One region of the Peribacillus sp. B2I2 genome, then DNA from elsewhere that is predicted to be linked to it. Evidence: riboswitches for the same ligand, from Rfam matches in the RefSeq annotation. Region 1 holds a riboswitch; each other region holds the start of a gene.
The links. Region 1 has a riboswitch for cyclic di-AMP ahead of ABIE66_RS01320 (cation:dicarboxylate symporter family transporter). Riboswitches for the same ligand answer to the same signal wherever they lie in the genome.

Region 1 (6,185 bases):
TATTCTATCTGGCCACTTGGTTTGTTAAAGCCTTTTTAGCATATATCCAAGTGGGCGTATTTGTATAAGGCGGGGTGAAAAGAATGAGCGGGAAATGGAAAATAGCAGCGGTCTCTATTGCGTCGACTGTTTTGATAACCGTTAACTTATACCTTATTGAAAAAAAGGAAAGCAAAGTGGAACGAACTGTTTTCGTGGAAAACTGGACAATGGTAAAAAAAGATACAATTACGGATACCATTCAAACGAATGGTGTAATTAAACCTTTGGAAGAGTATGATATCTATTTCGATACCAAGAAGAATGATTTTAAGAAATTCCTTGTAAAAGAAGGTGATGTGGTAACGGCTGGCTCCTCGTTGTTTGAGTATACGGCAACCGAACTTGATGCGCTTAAAGCGAATGTAGAATCGGAGAAAGCTGCCGCTGAGGGAGAAATTGTAGGGATTGACCAATACTTAGGGAAGTTGAGGTCTTATCAAGGGACATTGACCCGTGATCCCGATAAGGCGGTCATTGATGATTCAGTGGAAAGAAACTTGAATATCGATATAACAACAAGCTCTTCAGACCTTATTAAAAGTAATATTGAGCAAGAATTGTACAAGCAGGAACTCGAAAAAAACAGTTTGAATGAAAAAGTTAAAATGCTTGATGCTAAATTAAGGTCTATTGAGGAGCAGTCCAGCGCGATTGTGACGACGAGTGAGGCTGATGGTGTAGTTAAGAATATCAATGAAAACCTGAATAATCCCATTATATCCATTGTTTCGACAAATATGGCAATTGAAGGTGATTTCTCCGAAGAGGAGATGAAAAAGGCTGAAGTGGGCATGACTATAAAAGCAAGTTCTTCTGACTCAAAAAAGACTTTGAAAGGAAAGATTGGCCGTATCCATTCCTATCCGGCAGAAGAGCCGTCCATAAAAAAAGATAACAGATTTCCATTTCAGGCTTTAATCGAACCTGAAGGTGAAGAAACCGAACCTTTGTTGGTGGGATCCAAAGTCAATCTTACTGTAATAACCAATGAGAAAGCGGGTGTACCCTCCATTCCTATAGAGGCAGTCCATTACAAAAAACAGCCGCATGTCTACAAGTTGACTAAAAAAGGCTTTGTGGATAAACACTACATCACAAAAGGACTTAAAGCTGAAGGAAAGCAAGAACTCATAAAGGGACCGTCCGTAGGTGACGTCATCCTATTAGAACCGAATAGGGTAGTGAAGAACCATTCTTATTTTATTACTCCAATTCAATTTGAAAAAGTGAAAACTAAAACTTATAAGAAATTCACCTCTAGGGAAAAAGTAAGATATCTGTTACTTGGCATTTTGGAAAAATAACTGCTTCTTTAATAAGAAGAGAGGTGCAATTTGGTATTATTTATATATCCATATAACTTATATGTATAAAATCGGGCAATGGAATTATAGGTACAATAGTCATTAAGGCAGAATATTCAGACATGTTTTAAGGTTTTTTCAAGAATGAATGCGAATAAATATTTACAGATTAACATTTTTAGTATAATATTTTATTATAAGTTAACTCGCTTAATCTTATTCCAAGAACGGGGGACCCATTATTGTGGATTTTATTATCCGCTAGGGGTGAATTCAGAAATGAAAGGGCATTTGTGTTTCCAATTCCTAACCCGACAGCTAACCTCGTCAGCGTCTTTAAGGGAACATGTGTGAATATTCACGCCAATAAGAAATCGACACATGAAGTGTCTTTTTTTTCGGCGTAAAGACAGAGTTTTTCAAAAAAAGAAAAATTACTTTCTTTTATTAGTATCTTGTTTCCCTTACCGAGACAAAATGTTTTTGCATCAAAGACTTTATGGAAGGTGAGGAAAGTATATGAAGAAATTTAAATTAAGTTTAGCTAGCCAAATTTTCATTGGTTTAATTCTAGGAATTATCGTGGGTGCCATTTTTTATGGTAATGAGACAGCTCAAAACTTTTTACAGCCATTCGGTGACATTTTCCTACGAATGATTAAAATGATTGTTGTGCCAATCATTGTATCAAGCCTTATCGTTGCTGTTGCGGGTGTAGGTGATTTGAAAGCAGTAGGTAAACTAGGTGCTAAATCACTATCATACTTTGTTGTGGTAACTATGATTGCGATTGCTGTTGGTTTAATTTCCGCGAATATCATTCAGCCTGGTGCTGGTGTAAATATGAATAATCTGGAACAAACTGATATCTCCACTTATGTTGATACAGCAGAAACTAAGCAGCATGAGTCGTTTGTAGATACACTTGTTCACATTGTGCCATCCAATCCAGTTAAAGCTATGGTAGAAGGCGATATGCTAGCGATCATTTTCTTCTCCGTATTGTTTGGGCTTAGTATTGCGGCTATCGGTGAAAAAGGTAAACCAGTATTCCGTTTCTTCCAAGGAACAGCTGAAGGAATGTTTTACCTAACAAATATGGTCATGAAATTCGCTCCAATCGGGGTATTTGCACTAATCGGTGTGACCATCTCCAAGTTCGGTCTGGAATCTTTAATTCCGTTAGGTAAGTTAGCGCTTTCTGTATACGGAACAATGATTTTCTTTGTAATTGTCATTCTGGGTCTTATTGCGAAATTTGTAGGATTCAATATCTTTACGTTGATTAAACTTCTAAAAGAAGAATTGATTCTTGCGTTCTCTACAGCAAGTTCAGAAGCTGTTCTTCCGAAAATCATGGAAAAAATGGAGAAAGCGGGATGTCCGAAACATATTGCTACATTTGTTATTCCGACTGGATACTCTTTTAACCTTGATGGTTCTACATTATACCAAGCGTTAGCAGCTATCTTCATCGCTCAAATGTACGGAATTGATTTAAGCGCGTATGAGCAAATTACGCTAATGCTAGTGTTAATGATCACGTCTAAGGGGATTGCTGGTGTACCAGGTGTATCTTTCGTAGTTCTTTTAGCGACATTAGGAACAGTTGGTATTCCTATTGAAGGTCTAGCATTTATTGCTGGTATCGACCGTATTCTTGATATGGGACGTACAGTAGTAAACGTTATTGGTAATTCACTTGCAGCAATCGTCATCTCTAAATGGGAAGGTCAATTCAACCCTCCTTCCGATAAAGAACTAGAACAAGTTTCTTAATGCAAAAAATCCAGAGTGATATGCCACTCTGGATTTTTTTTTGAATTTTAAAAAATGTACCTTATTTTTGAACATCCAGAAGCGGCAATCAGAAGGGAAAACGTTTACATCATCGCTTTCATGGAATAATTCACTTCTGTAAAAGGTCTCGATGACTGTAAACCCTGCTTCTTCAAGGCCATCAAGTACTTCAAGTTGTGTTGGGATATGGAGGTAAGTATCTTTTTGAGGTGTCTTTCCGAATGTGAAAATATCCCCAAACTCATAAAGCCTCTCATCTTGTTTACCTTCACACCAAATAATTTCCTCTTGTTCCCAGAAATTCATATAATATTCGTTTTTATCACGGTCGTGTGTTGTGAAAATGAAAATGCCTTCTGGTTTTAAAATACGATTGATTTCTTTTAAAGCTAATGTACGGTTTTTTCGCTGGGGAATTTTCATTAAACCATTAAAAGCGAAGATTGCTTTATCGAATGATGAATTGTTGAAAGGGAGTTTCGTTGCATCGCCAAGGATAAAGGGTATATCGGTTATATTCGTACGATATTTTTTCGGTTTCATGAAGCATGGCAGGTGTTATATCGAATCCCGTTATACTTTGAAATCCTTTTTTATACAGTGCAAATGTGGATCTTCCAGTTCCACAGCCAATATCAAGGATTGTATCATCCTGATATAAATATTTTTCGAATGCATATTTTTCTGATTGCCAAAGATCAAAATTTTTTGTTGCATCAGCATAAAGTGAAGCGGCCTCATGTAAAGAATTATTGATAAAACCTTTTTCAATTTTATCCATCGTCAATTCCTCCAAATTTTAATTTTTTCTATAATATAGATATTTGATATTGTCGAACTCGTTCCTTGACCTTATAGGTGAATATAGAGACGGGTTTCACATTATATAGACGATGCTGATGATGATTAATATTCTGGGTTATATAACTTACGTGAAAACCCAAAAGTTTGATAAAATAACATTATTGATTGAGAGCTCGGAGGGGATCAGGTTATGAAGAGTGATAACAATGATATCTTATATATGCATATGCAGGCTTCTGAACGGTTTGTCCTTTTTAATGGACTCAATTTCCGCGAATTTGTTTATTCGCTGCCATATACCATGGATTCCATTTTATTATTGAAACATCAATTCGATGGTGGGGAATACAATTTGAATGTCCTGCTTGAGAGCGCTTCATCTGAGGATATTGCGAAGCTCGTTAAAGAAAATGTCCGGGCATATGGAGATTTCTGTTGGATTGATTTTGAAGAAGCTGAAGGGCTGGATGAATTGGATGGCAGGGAAATAGCGGAACTCTTATATTTAGGGCATGCAAAAACCCATCTGGAACCTCCATTTTACCGTAAATTGAATAATCAATTTGTGTACCTTGCCCAGGATGACGGCTGGTTCAATAAAATTTATTTTCGTTCTCTTTCGACATATTATATGATGTTAGGAAGCCTGATTCCGTTAAAGCTGGAGCCATTAAAAGTGGAGAGGTCGTGGCTTGGAATCAGAAAGAAAAGAGAACTGACGGCCATCCCTCCAGAAATGATTTCTTCTTTGGCTCATATTCTGGCAGAGGGGCTCATTTTTTCCTTTCGGCATGTTAAGTACTCAAGAACGAAGATTGAGATACCGGCATGGGTCGTAGGGGATTATTTAAATATGGATGAGATGCATGATGACTTTTCGGATAGAAATATTAAGGAGCCGGATGTCTTTATTACGTTCAATCGAAAAGAAAAAGTATGGGAAAGCATTATAAAAAATAAATAATTATCCTGATTATCCTAACTTCCAGATTGGTGGATTGGATTATTAAACTCCTGGAATATTTTAGGTTTAAGACTTACTATTTCATGCATAAAAGATTAGAGAGGACGACGCACTGAAGTGGGTTGGCCTATAATCATTGGAAAAGAGACAATTATGGAAGTTTCGCTTTACCCCGCATTAACAGGCTGTAAGGGAAGCGAATGGGCAAATGTAATGAAAAAGAAAAGTGGTGGGCCAACAGCCTGTAAATGCCCGATTGCGATGCACAGGATGTGCTAGCACAGGTGTTGCCACAGGACGTGGCGAATTTAACCTGTGTTCCACTTGTTTGTAGTAATCATTGGAAAAGCATCAATGATGGAAGTTTCGCTTTACCCCGCATTAACAGGCTGTAAGGGAAGCGAATGGGCAAATGTAATGAAAAAGAAATGTGGTGGCCAACAGCCTGTAAATGCCCGATTGCGACGCACAGGATGTGCTAGCACAGGTGTTGCCACAGGACGTGGCGAATTTAACCTGTGTTCCACTTGTTTGTAGTAATCATTGGAAAAGCATCAATGATGGAAGTTTCGCTTTACCCCGCATTAACAGGCTGTAAGGGAACGGATGGCAAATGTAATGAAAAAGAAATGTGGTGGGCCAACAGCCTGTAAATGCCCGATTGCGATGCACAGGATGTGCTAGCACAGGTGTTGCCACAGGACGTGGCGAATTTAACCTGTGTTCCACTTGTTTGTAGTAATCATTGGAAAAGCATCAATGATGGAAGTTTCGCTTTACCCCGCATTAACAGGCTGTAAGGGAACGGATGGCAAATGTAATGAAAAAGAAATGTGGTGGGCCAACAGCCTGTAAATGCCCGATTGGCTCAACTAACCATCATTGGAAAAGCATCAATGATGGAAGTTTCGCTTTATCCGTTTTAGTGTAAAATGATACAATGAACATGGTTAAAAGAATATTGGAGGGTAATACTCATGAAAACTAAACTTGGTTTGCTTTATGGTGGAAAATCTGCGGAGCATGAAGTTTCTATGCAGACGGCTTTAGCAGTCATTAAAGCTCTCGATTTAGCAAAGTTTGATATATATCCGATTTACATAACAAAAGAGGGTTCATGGATTAATGGACCGAAGTTGACAGGACCTGCTGAGAGTGTGGAGGCTTTGACTTTTTCACCGGAAAAATCGAGCTCGCCTCTTGCCTTACAAGCGCATTCAACTGATGAAAATAGTGAATCAACAGGGTATGACGTAATTTTCCCATTGCTT
Region 2 (6,185 bases), 710 kb from region 1:
GGCGCTTCGTTTTCTTTTCACGTAAAATGATGATCCCGCCGATAGTTGATATGACAATGCCCATTTGAGAAAGGGAAAAACTCGTAGCCACTCCAACACGGGGCTGGGATATGAATAGAAACATGTTCCCTGCTGCCCATATCAGTCCCGGAATGATATTGCGAATCGTATACTTGTTAAACGGCTTATGTTTAAAGGTCAATAATAGACCGCCTATCACCATCCCGATCGCTTGAGGGAACAACGCTGACCAGCCATCAACATCAAAAAGACGGGCCACGACCACATAGACCAAATAACCGAATGTCGAGATGAGGAGAATAACAATTCCTTTCTTCAAGTTTCCCGATTTGCCTTCTTTTGATTCTTTATCTTCCAAGGAGGTCAAAACAATTCCTATAATAATGAAAACCAATGCCAAAACGCCTAAAATGACCGCTTTCATTGTAGACCATTCGTGAAAAACAATGACCCCAAATAAAGTGGTTGAAATGAGCTGCAATCCAGTTGATATCGGCATCGTTTTGGAAACACCCATTAAATCGATGCTCTTAAGCTGATTAGCTTGTCCCACGGCCCAAAACAATCCAGAAACGACCCCGACACCAAATACCAATAGGGATAACTTAATATCGGCAAAAATATAAACACCAATTGAGAAAATCAAGGCGCCAATCGTTGTACCTAATGTTTGACTGTAAGGTCCTCCCCCCAGTTTCACATTAAATAGAACGATGCTTCCCCAGAATAATGCCGGCAAGAGAGCTAATAATATATCCATCTTAAACCCCCATATATGTAAGTTCCAATCTATAGCGAAAATTTCATTAAGTCTTCTTTTTAATATGTTCGCATTATTTAAATTGAACCTTGGTAATTTTATGAAGTGTTCAAAAACCACCCTTCCGTTCCAATGTCCAACTTACAGAACACTTGACTCTCTGTAAGTTTCTAGGGTGAAAATAAAAAGAAGCAAACCCTATCAAGGTTTGCTCAGCTTGTCGACAAAAGGGAGTTCGGAATGGTCTCATCCCTAACTATGATTTATTAAAATGGTCTTTACTGTTTTATGAAACCCCCAATAGATTGAAGAAATTTGCGACACTCCTGCCGAATAACTGGCTAGACGAGCACCAGAAACGCTTGCGGCGAGGTGGCTTGGCATACAGTCGGCGGGATAGGGAGCGGATTTCTGAAAACAACTGGAACGTTTTTTAAAGAAAAAAACTGTAGGCAAATTCGCTTTCTTCGAATTTACCTACAGTCTGAGCAAACCTGATCAAGGTCTGCTTCTATTCTTAAATTACTTCTTCAAATGATATGGCACTGTCGTAATAACTACATTTCTTCTATAAAGTAAGTAGGCACGGATCAGTAAACTTGATTGGTTATGAAGAATATTGTGCCATCCCTTCTTCGGAATGAATTGCGGGATGATCACTGTAACTTTATAGTTAGATTCACTCGCCTTATGTTCAACTGTATCCACAAACTTAGTTAATGGCTGAATGATGCTTCTGTAATAAGAGTTCAGTGTGACGAGTCTAACATCAGGCTGCCACTTTTTCCATTTTTCTTCGAATTTCTTTTCATCTTCTCTTTCAAAAGCAACATAAACGGCAATGATCTGATTTGCTGAAAGAGATTTAGCATAATTTAAGGAATTCTCAACCACATGAGTTATACCCGCCACAGGGACAAGAATGATATTCCCTTCTATTGGTAAGATGGGCTCACAAGTTGTAATCCTCAGTTGGTCACCAACTGCTTCATAATGCTTTCTTATTCGATGAAAAATTAAAATGATGATTGGTAAAAAAATCAAAACAGACCATACCTGCGTAAATTTGGTTAAAAAGAATATCATCGTGACGACCAGGCTAATAATGGCACCAATTGAATTAATGGTTAATTTAACCACCCAGCCTTTTGGCTTTTCGCGGAGCCATTTAACGATCATCCCGGTCTGGGACAGCGTAAATGGTATAAATACCCCTACAGCATAAAGGGGAATTAGATTTTCTGTATGTCCTTTAAATGCGACTATTAAGATGATGGACGCAAGCCCCAGTATGATAATTCCATTGGAATATCCTAATCGGTCCCCTCTAATCGTAAACGCCCTTGGTATGAATTTATCCTTTGCAAGATTTACCGCAAGCAGCGGGAATGCCGAATAGCCAGTATTTGCGGCCAGTATCAAGATCAATGCAGTCGTACCTTGAATGAAGAAATACATGAAATTCCGTCCAAAGATTTCTTCAGCAATCTGCGAGACGACCGTGACCTCTGCGCTGGGAACAATGCTTAAATAATAGGCTAAGAATACGATTCCCGAAAATAATACAGCTAGTAAGGACCCCATCGCTATTAAAGTTTTTGCAGCATTATTCGGGGCTGGATCTTTAAAGTTCGGGATCGCATTGGAAATCGCTTCGACTCCTGTCAATGCGGAGCTGCCTGATGCAAATGCTCTTAGCAGTATAAATAAACTAATGCCCGCTACCGGGGTCCCAATTGGCGCGTGCAATTCCGGTGAAACTCCACCTGTCAAGATCTGGTATATTCCTACACCAATCAAGATGAACAATGCTAAAACGAATAGGTACACCGGATAGGCCAAAACAGAGGCCGACTCCGTAACCCCCCTAAGATTTAGGATGGTAAGTAGAATGACGAAAATGATGGCTATGCCGACATTATATGAATGCAGGCCTGGAAAAGCGGACGTGATGGCATCCGTTCCTGCAGAAACACTTACAGCGACAGTTAATATATAATCGACCAATAAGGATCCTCCAGCTATCAACCCTGGATTGATGCCTAAATTCTTTTTTGAAACCACATAGGCTCCCCCGCCATGGGGATAGGCAAAAATGATTTGTGTATAGGACAAGATCAAGGCCGTTAACAGGATCAATACCCCGATTGCTATCGGGATTGAATACCAGAATGCCGCGGCACCGACCGTGATGAGAACGATCAATATTTGTTCCGGTCCATAAGCAACCGAAGACAATGCATCAGAAGATAGGATGGCCAAAGCCTTAGTTTTGTTTAGCTTTTGCTCGCCAAGTGCATTTGATTTTAAAGGTCTCCCTATCAAGAACCTCTTTATAGAAGATAACATCAAGTATTCACCACCATATTTTAGTTATAAATTTATGTTCCCCCAGTTATTGCAAAAAACAAGACGAAATAGAAAAATGCCTACAAGTCATAGCTAAATAGACCTGTAGACATCAATTTTTTTGTCTGACAAGCTCCACCTTCCTTCTCATATAACGCTTACGAGGTTAGCTGTCGGATTCGGACCTAAGAGTAGCCCTACCTTTACCTTGAAAGGATTCACCCCTTGGATTGAAAAACAATCCCTATAACGGGTCCCCCGTACCATAAGGTTTAAGCGATTTAGAAATATGAAACTGTTGATTATCATACTCCCGTGAAATGGAAAAGTAAATGAAAATTTTACACGGAAAAAGAATAATTTATTGTTAGTGAGGTTTTGTTCATGACGTATATTACATAAGTCATCAAAACAAATGATTGAAGGAAGGAAAGAGGTGAATGACATGTCTAAAAAAGAAGAAAAAAACAAATAATATCTGATGAAAATTTTCAGGTCAAAGCATTAACGGATCAATGAACAATATGGCGGTCCACAAAAGGAAAAATCATCAGCCACCGGAGACAGCGAAAAACGAAACTGAATACCTTTCTAGTCAATCAACTAATTCGCTTTCCCACTAAACAGATCTGCCCCCGTTTGGATAGTCAACTTTAATTTCCATCCAATCAGAGGGCATTATTCATTATTCCCAATGATCCACTCTAATTAGTTCCTTCCTTCTTGAATTGGTCTCAAATTACTTTTCTTAAAGACAAAGTATTTCTGGCCAATATAGTTAAGTACTGTATAAAAGATTGTTCCAATGAGTACAGCCACATTTTGCTGTATGGATAAATGAACGAATCCTTCCATCGATTCTGCAATGGCCTGTCCTAAAGAATAAGCGGCGGAATAACAAATCAGGATGACGCAAAAGAAACGGGCAACTCCTCTCCGCAAGTCTATATCGCTTTTAAAGGTAAATGTCCTGTTCAACAGAAAACTCGTTACAGCTCCCGTACCATTGCCGAAAAAGGTGGAGATCCAGTAAGATAAATCAAGAACATTCATGAGAAAAAGCATGATGGAAAGTCCAACCGCTGTATTGACTATTCCAACCAATAAAAAGCGGATAAAGGAATTAGTGTGTTTTAGATAGTTTTTCAATACTGTTCCGTTCATTGTCTAGTTGCTCCCGTTTTGTTAAATCGAGCGGATTAAATAGATCCAGATCAACAATATATTTAGGCCGGCGTTTGGATTCATTATATATTTTACCGATATATTCCCCAATCAAGCCGACAGCAATCAACTGCAGTCCACCGATCAACCATATGGAGGTAATTAATGAGGTCCAGCCCGTTTCGGTCTGTCCATAAAACTTTAACCATAAAAAGTATGACCCAAAGAGTAAGCTAATGAAAAAGGAAAGACATCCTAGCCATAATACAAGCCGGATCGGCGTAACTGAAAAAGAAGTAATGCCATCAAGCGCAAAGGCAACCATCTTCTTTAATGGATACTTCGTTTCCCCAGCCAATCTTTCTTTTCTGTCATAATAAACAGAGTCCGTCTTGAACCCAATGAGCGGGACGATTCCCCGTAAAAAAAGATTCGTTTCTTCAAACTGTTCCAGCTCCACGATCGCCCTTTTGCTCATTAGCCGGAAATCGGCATGATTATAGATAAGGTTAACCCCCATCTTGTTCATCAATTTATAAAAACCAGTTGCAGATGTTCGTTTAAAAAATGAATCAAGGTCCCTTTTCTGGCGGACACCATATACAATTTCACAACCTTCATTGAATTTCCGAATGAATTCAGGGATGACTTGAATATCATCCTGCAAATCTGCATCAATGGAAATCACACAATCCGAGGCTTCATTGGCTGTAAACATTCCTGCCAGAAGTGCATTTTGATGACCTGCATTCCGGGAAAGCTTTAGCCCACGAACAAATTCATTGTTAATCGTTTCTTTATAAATGATCTTCCATGTTTGATCTTTGCTTCCATCATCAACCAATAGAATTTTACTTTTATCGGATACAACTTTTTCTTCGACTAAACCCCTCACCAATCCACAAAGTTGGGAAATGGTATCCTGCAAAACGCTTTCTTCGTTATAACAAGGTACAACAATCGTTACTATCGGTGAATTCACAATATTCCCCCCTTTTCACGTGACTCTGTATAAATGAATTTTCCAGATACTTCCTTTCTTTGTGAAAATCCTTTCTAGTACCAACCCGTTTTCCTTCGCATTGTTGATTGGTATAGCAGAAAATATATACTTGCCACCTAACCCTTTATACGCATCGACATTAAGTTCCAAATTTTCCAGCTCTTTCTTCGAGCCTTTCTTGAACATATAATGCTTCCCAAGCTCATCGGTAAATAGGTAACAACGCCCTCCCCATTCATCAAAGTAGATTTTGATGTTTTTATTCTTAGCCAATTCGTTTTCAATTATTTGACGAAATTGATGTTTGTAAGTAAGCGGATAGAAATTGTTATAGCTATCAAGCGTGTAAAACCCATTAAATTGGGCAATCGCAGGATGTAGGCCAATGCTCGCTACCCGATATTCTTCCTGTGGAAGGCCAATATGATCTTTTATTTCTTGAAAAAGACTTTCTGCATAGAACTCTTTAAAAGATGGTTTTTTATTGTGAGTGATTTCTTCATTGAAACCCATTAAGATCATAATTTGAACGGCTATGAATATTGAAAGGGTTTTCTTGGCATAATCGCTGTGCTCCCAGATGATTTTTATCGCGAGGGCAAACCCCAAGTAAATCACCATTGGCCTTAAAAAGTGAAATCTGGCAAAATTAAAGGTATCCAAGGTGTGGAACCTTTCCGTTAAAGGAAGCCAGCCTTTATAAAACCAAAATGCGTACCACGCGGAAAGCATAAAATTCAAGCCGAACAAAAAAACAAATATCTTTTCCTGTCTCCATAGCTTTTTGGTCAAAATGATATAAAGGGCAAAGACTGTAATCGGCAGAATGATAAGCGCATGTACAGTCATGACATGCGTATGTCCAAGGACGAAATTTTTGAAAGTAAG
Region 3 (6,185 bases), 4.5 Mb from region 1:
TCACGATGGCAATGACGCTGATATTATATTTTGCGCGTAAATCAAGTTCCCTGAGGCTTTTTCCCTTCATGCTCATGGGGAGGATGATTTCCTCGATATTGTATTCTTTAGACAGCTCTATATAGTTCAGCATGTTAGGGAACAGGAGTTGATTCGCGACCCGTTCCCCCATATCCCTCTCAGGATAGATGACCCAGTCGGCACCAACTTTAGTGAGCACCTGACCGTGATTTTTATTAAGTGCTTTGGCAATGACCTTTTTGACCCCAAGCTCTTTTAAAAGCAAGGTAGTCAAAATGCTTGATTGCATATCATTTCCGATGGCTACGATGACACAATCGAAATTACGGATTCCGATGGATTTCAATGTCTCTTCTTCAGTGGTATCCGCCATGACTGCATGGGTAACGCTCAGTTCCGCATTCTCGACTCTTTCCTCGCTGATATCAATACCCAATACCTCTTGGCCAGCGGTATATAATCTATCTGCCACACTACTTCCGAATCTGCCTAAACCGATCACGGCATATTGTCGTTTTCCCATCATTTACACTCCTTCAGTTTTGGTTAACCAATCATGATTTTCCCTTTTGGATGACGGAAGGGATCTGGCTTACGCCTCATTGCGATGGCAAAGGCCAAAGTCAAAGGACCCACCCGGCCTGCAAACATCGTGAAAATGATAAGCATCCGGCCAACCGGTGATAATTCGGGAGTCAAACCCATTGAAAGTCCCACTGTGGCGAATGCTGAAGTGGCTTCAAATAAAATCATCAAGAAATCACTTCCGCTTTCTGTGATGGTCAGCAGAATGGAAATGATTGAAACGAGGAAGACCCCGATGAAAGTAACGGATAATGCTTTAAAGATGGTTTCATTCAAAATGCGGTGACGGAATAATACTACATCATCCTTTCCTTTAATCTGTGACCAAACCGTTCCAAGAAGCGTCGCAAATGTTGTTGTTTTAATCCCGCCGCCAGTCGATCCGGGTGAAGCCCCAACGAACATCAAGAAAATGATGAGCAGTAATGTAGGTTGAGTTAAATCAGGGATATTCAACGTATTGGAGCCTGCTGTCCTTGGTGAAACCGATTGAAATAAAGATGATAACGCTTTACCCATGAAAGATAAAGGCTGCAATGTTTTGGCATTACCGAACTCGAATAAAAAGATTAAAATTGCGCCTACGATTGTAAGGGTCAAGCTAGTCATCAGAACAACCTTCGTATGTACGGATAAACGATGGGTTTCACGATATTCGTATAGTTCATTCATTACGATAAAACCTATTCCGCCAAACGTGATGAGGAAGGCGACGGTAAGGGTTACGAATGGGTCCGATACATAAGGGGTCAAACTCCTGAATTCCCCCATTAAATCAAAGCCGGCGTTATTGAAATTCGATATGGAATGAAAAACCCCGTAATAGATCGCCTTGCCGACTGGCATGTCAAAAGAAAAGCGGATTGATAAGATAAGGGCACCCACGCCTTCAATGATGGCCGTGAAAATTAAAAGCCGTTTTACTAACTTGACTACACCTGCCATGGATAGATTATTTAAGGACTCCTGCAAGAGTAACCTGCCTTTTAAAGAAATCTTTTTGCCTAATAAGAAAAAGAAAAACGTGGCAAATGTCATGAACCCTAGGCCGCCTATCTGAATCAGTGTTAAGATGACCAACTCACCAAAGGTGGTGAAAGTCGTTCCCGTATCAACCACCACAAGCCCTGTTACACATGTAGCGGAGGTTGATGTGAATAAAGCATCCAGAAAAGAAAGGCCATTCCCATTTTCAGTCGAAATCGGCAGGGTCAGCAAATAGGCCCCAATAAGTATCAGGATGGCAAAGCCGAGTACAAGGATTTTTGGCGGATCCAATAAATTTTTTGCTTTTATCAAATGATCATCCCTACCTATAAAAATATTGTGTAAAACTTATGAAATCTTAACCATCAATCCTCTTTATAAATCTTTTTCAAAGCATAATAAAAAGACCTGCGAAAACATCGAAAGGCTTTTTTGTCACAAAAAGAGTGCAAAAAAAGCTCCCGAAATAGGCGGTCTTATGACCTCCTTCGCTTTAGCCGACGAAGTTAGCTGACGGGTAGGATGGCGAAAGAGCTGATCTCATCCCTTCTGCAAGGCAGAATTAACCCCAAATGATTGGGTCCTCCGTACTCAATTCCCTTGAGTTTTGGCCGAAATGCATTAAATTGATAAACGTATTCTACTCCCATCATTTAGCAGTTGTAAACCCCTAAAGTGTAAAAAAATATTTCTTTAACAAGACTGAAAATTTACGTTTTATTTACATTTTAAAAACGTATTGACAAATATTAGTTAGCACATTATGATAGGTTCGATTAAGGCGATTATGATGACCAACATCGATGTACTTTATTCAATACTTTCAAGCAGAACATGTCATTGCAAATCTATTTTCTAATATAAATAAATTATTTTTCTTTTGAAAATCATAAAGAAAAAAAGTATGGCATTCTTATTTAAAGGTTTCAAACATTTTATAAAAAAGGCGGGCAATTATGGAGAAGACGTTCAATAGATATGTTATTAACGCTACAGGCAAGGGTGGACAGACATATTTAACACAATGCCAGGATAAAGATGCACTTAGGAAATGGATAGCCGATCATGAGGATCAAATCATAATGAATGAGTTAAGGATAACGGATAAGAAAAAGAATCCGTTGTTAAAATTGTTTTCTCTAAGGTAAATCAACTGAAATTATGTCATCCTGTGTACTATCCGGGAACTAGAGCGAAAAATCCATAACTTGTTTTGCTTTTAAACTCATTTATTTTTGAATGAGTTTTTTTGCGTTGAAAATTATGACGTTTACACTATTAATACAATAATGTTAAAATTTAGAAAAATGATGAATCTGGATGTAATGAAGAGAAAGCAAATGGAATGACCACATATCAGAGAGCACCGTCAACTGGAAGGAGTAAGCATAAATTGAAGCAATTCTCCAGTATGGGAAGGGGATGCTGTGACGGGAACTTCCGTTATGGTGCGTAGTAACACCGCACTATTGATCTCGTCCCCCGAGAAGCCTTTCCTGGGGATGGGATTTTTTTATTGTTTATATTTCTTTTTCTAAGGAGGAGAAGCGTTGACATTAAAAAATTCATTAGTAGCTTGGAAATATCCTTCCATCCTATTGTGCGGGATCGGGATTTCCAACTTTGGTGCATGGGTTTATTTTATTGCACTTAATTTAATCGTGCTGGATATGACTGATTCAGCTTTAGCGGTAGCTGGACTTTATATCGTTAAACCGATGGCTGCCATATTTACGAATGTTTGGGCAGGCAGCGTGATCGACCGGATAAATAAGCGAAATCTAATGGTGGCACTTGACCTATTTCGAGCGGTATTCATAGCCTTGCTGCCATTGACTTCTTCTATTTGGGTCATCTACTCCCTTGTCTTCGTGATCAATATGGCAGGGGCCATGTTCGGAACGACATCAAGATCTTATATAACAAAATTAATACCCATTGAACAGAGGAAACGATTTAACTCGTTACGAAGCTTAATGGATTCTGGGGCTTTTTTGATTGGACCTGCGATAGCGGGTCTCCTTTTCTTGATCGGTACACCCGTTTTAGCCATTTACATTAACGCGGCTGCCTTATTATTATCCGGCATCATCACTCTATTCATGCCCGATCTTGAAAGGGAACGTTCCCTTGAACAATCCAGTCATTACCTGTCTTGGACCATCATGAAAAAGGATTGGGGCATCGTCATGGACTTCAGCCGGAAATTTTCCTATATCATGCTCATTTATTTCTTATTCAGCTGTATGGTAGTAATGGAAACGGCCATGGATTCCCAAGAAGCGGTGTTTGCCAAGGCCGTGCTCCTTTTGTCGGACAGCGATTACGGATTCCTTGTAAGCATCGCCGGGGCAGGCATCATTGCGGGTGCAATAGTCAATGCGGTATTCATCAATAAAATACCAATATCGTACCTAATTGGACTTGGATCTTTATTTGTATCGATAGGTTATGTGATCTATGCCCTTTCAAATTCCTTTTCGATGGCCGCCATCGGATTTTTCATCATTGCCTTTTCACTGGCTTTTGCCAACACAGGATTTCAAACATTTTATCAAAATAATATTCCAGTGGAGATTATGGGGAGGGTTGGAAGTATTTTTGGCTTGTTGGAAGCTTTACTGATCATCATGACTACAGCGATTGTTGGTGTCTCAGCTCATTTCATTTCGATTAGGTTGGTGGTCATTTCAGGTACCATGATCATGTTCGCCGTATCAATTTTACTGTCCATACTTAGTATGAAGGTCTCGAAGAGCAGGTATTATTCCGTTGGGAATGCCGGGGAAAAGATGTAACTTTTTATAAAAGGCATGTAAATGGAACATGCCTCTTATAAAAAGTTCATTGAACGAATGTCCGCACTTGGCTGATGAAGTTCAAGATTTGAAAATGAATTTTCGCCATTTCTTCCACCGTTTGGCCGTCGCAATTCTCCAGCCACTCCTGTATCACGCCTAAAATCGCTGATGTCATGAAGGCATGCATATACTTACGAAACGCCTCATCTTTTGCTGCTGGATGCTGGCTGATTAGTCGCTCCAACAGCACTTCACCGAATACACGCTTTATTTTTTTTGCAAAAGAAGGATCGCCCTGATCACCAAGAATGGCCCTTAATGCATGTGCATGTTCACTAATGAATTGAAAAATTGCTACGAAGGGCGGGTAAAGTTGTTGATGATGAAGAGCCAAAAAAGCCTCTTTCGGCAGAATGGCAGTAATCCGTGTTTGAAGTTCATTTAACAATTCCTGCTGTAAGTGATCCATCAATTCATATTTATCCGTATAATGCAAATAAAATGTGCCCCGATTAATGTTAGCGCGTTCCGCAATTTTCTTCACTGTTACATGTGAGAACCCCTCTGCCTCTACGAGTGCAATAAAATGATGTTGTATCTGCAGTTTCGTTTTATGTACCATATCCTCATGAATCGATCCCATGAAATGTCTCCTTCACTTAACATTTTTTCCAAATATGTTGATTGTATTAGACCAAATGCTACCTTAGAATGATGATACACTCAACACCGTGTCAATTAAAGAGGAAGGATGTGTGTACAATGAAAAATGCTATTTCCATTGAAGGAATTGCTAAAGGTTTTCACCATAAAAAGGTCATTCAGCCATTGAACCTGAATATAGAAAAAAATGGGATTTTCGGCTTGCTAGGTCCATCCGGATGTGGAAAGACGACCTTGATTAAAATGATTGTCGGATTGATTAAGCCCGATGCGGGTAAAGTCACGGTTCTTGATCATGAAGTGCCAAATGAAGCACTGTTAATGGATGTCGGCTATATGGCACAGTCCGATGCTTTATATACAGAACTGACGGGAGCTGAAAATCTCGCATTTTTTGCGAAGCTTTACCGTTTATCGAAAAAGGAGCGAAGGGAACGCATTCGATATGCAGCTGAAATCGTACAATTGACGAATGATTTGAACGTTCGGGTAGCGTATTATTCCGGTGGGATGAAACGGCGTCTGTCACTGGCGGTAGCACTCATCCAAAACCCGGAGATCCTCATTTTGGATGAACCGACCGTAGGGATAGACCCTTTGCTGAAACAATCCATTTGGCAGGAACTTGAACGTTTAAGAAATGAAGATCATAAGACGATCATCATCACGACTCATGTGATGGATGAGGCGGAACGATGCGATAAACTGGCGATGCTCCGTGAAGGTGAAATAATCGCATCAGGAACACCAGCAGCTTTAAAAACACAATATGTAGTGGAAACGCTTGATGATGTTTTTTTGAGGATTGGAGGTGGACTATCATGAGAATTGCCTCTCTTGTTACTCGAATTATACAGCAGATGCGCCGGGATCGGAGGACACTCGCTTTATTTTTCCTTGCTCCATTGCTCATTTTAACGCTCATGTATTTTATTTTCGATACAGAAGCGAGTGATTTGGAAATCGTTGTTACAGGTAGTGATGAAACTCTGGTTAAAGCATTGAAACAAGCGGATTTTCAAGTAACGGCTGCTGAGAAGTTTTCTAAGGAAAGAATGATTGAAAATAATACGGATGGCTGGTTGCATGTTGAAAATGGCCAGATAAAACTGACGCTGTTAAACGACG

Region 2: linked by a shared signal. The riboswitch ahead of ABIE66_RS04845 (APC family permease) and the one ahead of ABIE66_RS01320 (cation:dicarboxylate symporter family transporter) in region 1 are both predicted to bind cyclic di-AMP.
Region 3: linked by a shared signal. The riboswitch ahead of ABIE66_RS23780 (TrkH family potassium uptake protein) and the one ahead of ABIE66_RS01320 (cation:dicarboxylate symporter family transporter) in region 1 are both predicted to bind cyclic di-AMP.

What each region holds. Positions count from the first base shown of each region.
Region 1 covers NZ_JBGCCB010000001.1:245,135-251,319, forward strand. Annotated here, with positions in the region: gene ABIE66_RS01310 (hypothetical protein) at 1-68, shown strand, start outside; gene ABIE66_RS01315 (efflux RND transporter periplasmic adaptor subunit) at 84-1,346, shown strand; cyclic di-AMP (ydaO/yuaA leader) riboswitch at 1,544-1,694, shown strand; gene ABIE66_RS01320 (cation:dicarboxylate symporter family transporter) at 1,866-3,125, shown strand; gene ABIE66_RS01325 (class I SAM-dependent methyltransferase) at 3,108-3,689, opposite strand; gene ABIE66_RS01330 (class I SAM-dependent methyltransferase) at 3,595-3,927, opposite strand; gene ABIE66_RS01335 (hypothetical protein) at 4,141-4,914, shown strand; gene ABIE66_RS01340 (D-alanine--D-alanine ligase) at 5,892-6,185, shown strand, end outside.
Region 2 covers NZ_JBGCCB010000001.1:957,465-963,649, reverse strand. Annotated here, with positions in the region: gene ABIE66_RS04850 (RhaT/GlcU family sugar-proton symporter) at 1-781, opposite strand, end outside; gene ABIE66_RS04845 (APC family permease) at 1,304-3,130, opposite strand; cyclic di-AMP (ydaO/yuaA leader) riboswitch at 3,270-3,419, opposite strand; gene ABIE66_RS04840 (GtrA family protein) at 3,839-4,294, opposite strand; gene ABIE66_RS04835 (glycosyltransferase family 2 protein) at 4,254-5,276, opposite strand; gene ABIE66_RS04830 (DUF6044 family protein) at 5,292-6,185, opposite strand, start outside.
Region 3 covers NZ_JBGCCB010000001.1:4,781,226-4,787,410, reverse strand. Annotated here, with positions in the region: gene ABIE66_RS23785 (potassium channel family protein) at 1-544, opposite strand, end outside; gene ABIE66_RS23780 (TrkH family potassium uptake protein) at 568-1,905, opposite strand; cyclic di-AMP (ydaO/yuaA leader) riboswitch at 2,074-2,216, opposite strand; gene ABIE66_RS23775 (hypothetical protein) at 2,550-2,741, shown strand; gene ABIE66_RS23770 (MFS transporter) at 3,144-4,391, shown strand; gene ABIE66_RS23765 (TetR/AcrR family transcriptional regulator) at 4,438-5,037, opposite strand; gene ABIE66_RS23760 (ABC transporter ATP-binding protein) at 5,157-5,882, shown strand; gene ABIE66_RS23755 (ABC transporter permease) at 5,879-6,185, shown strand, end outside.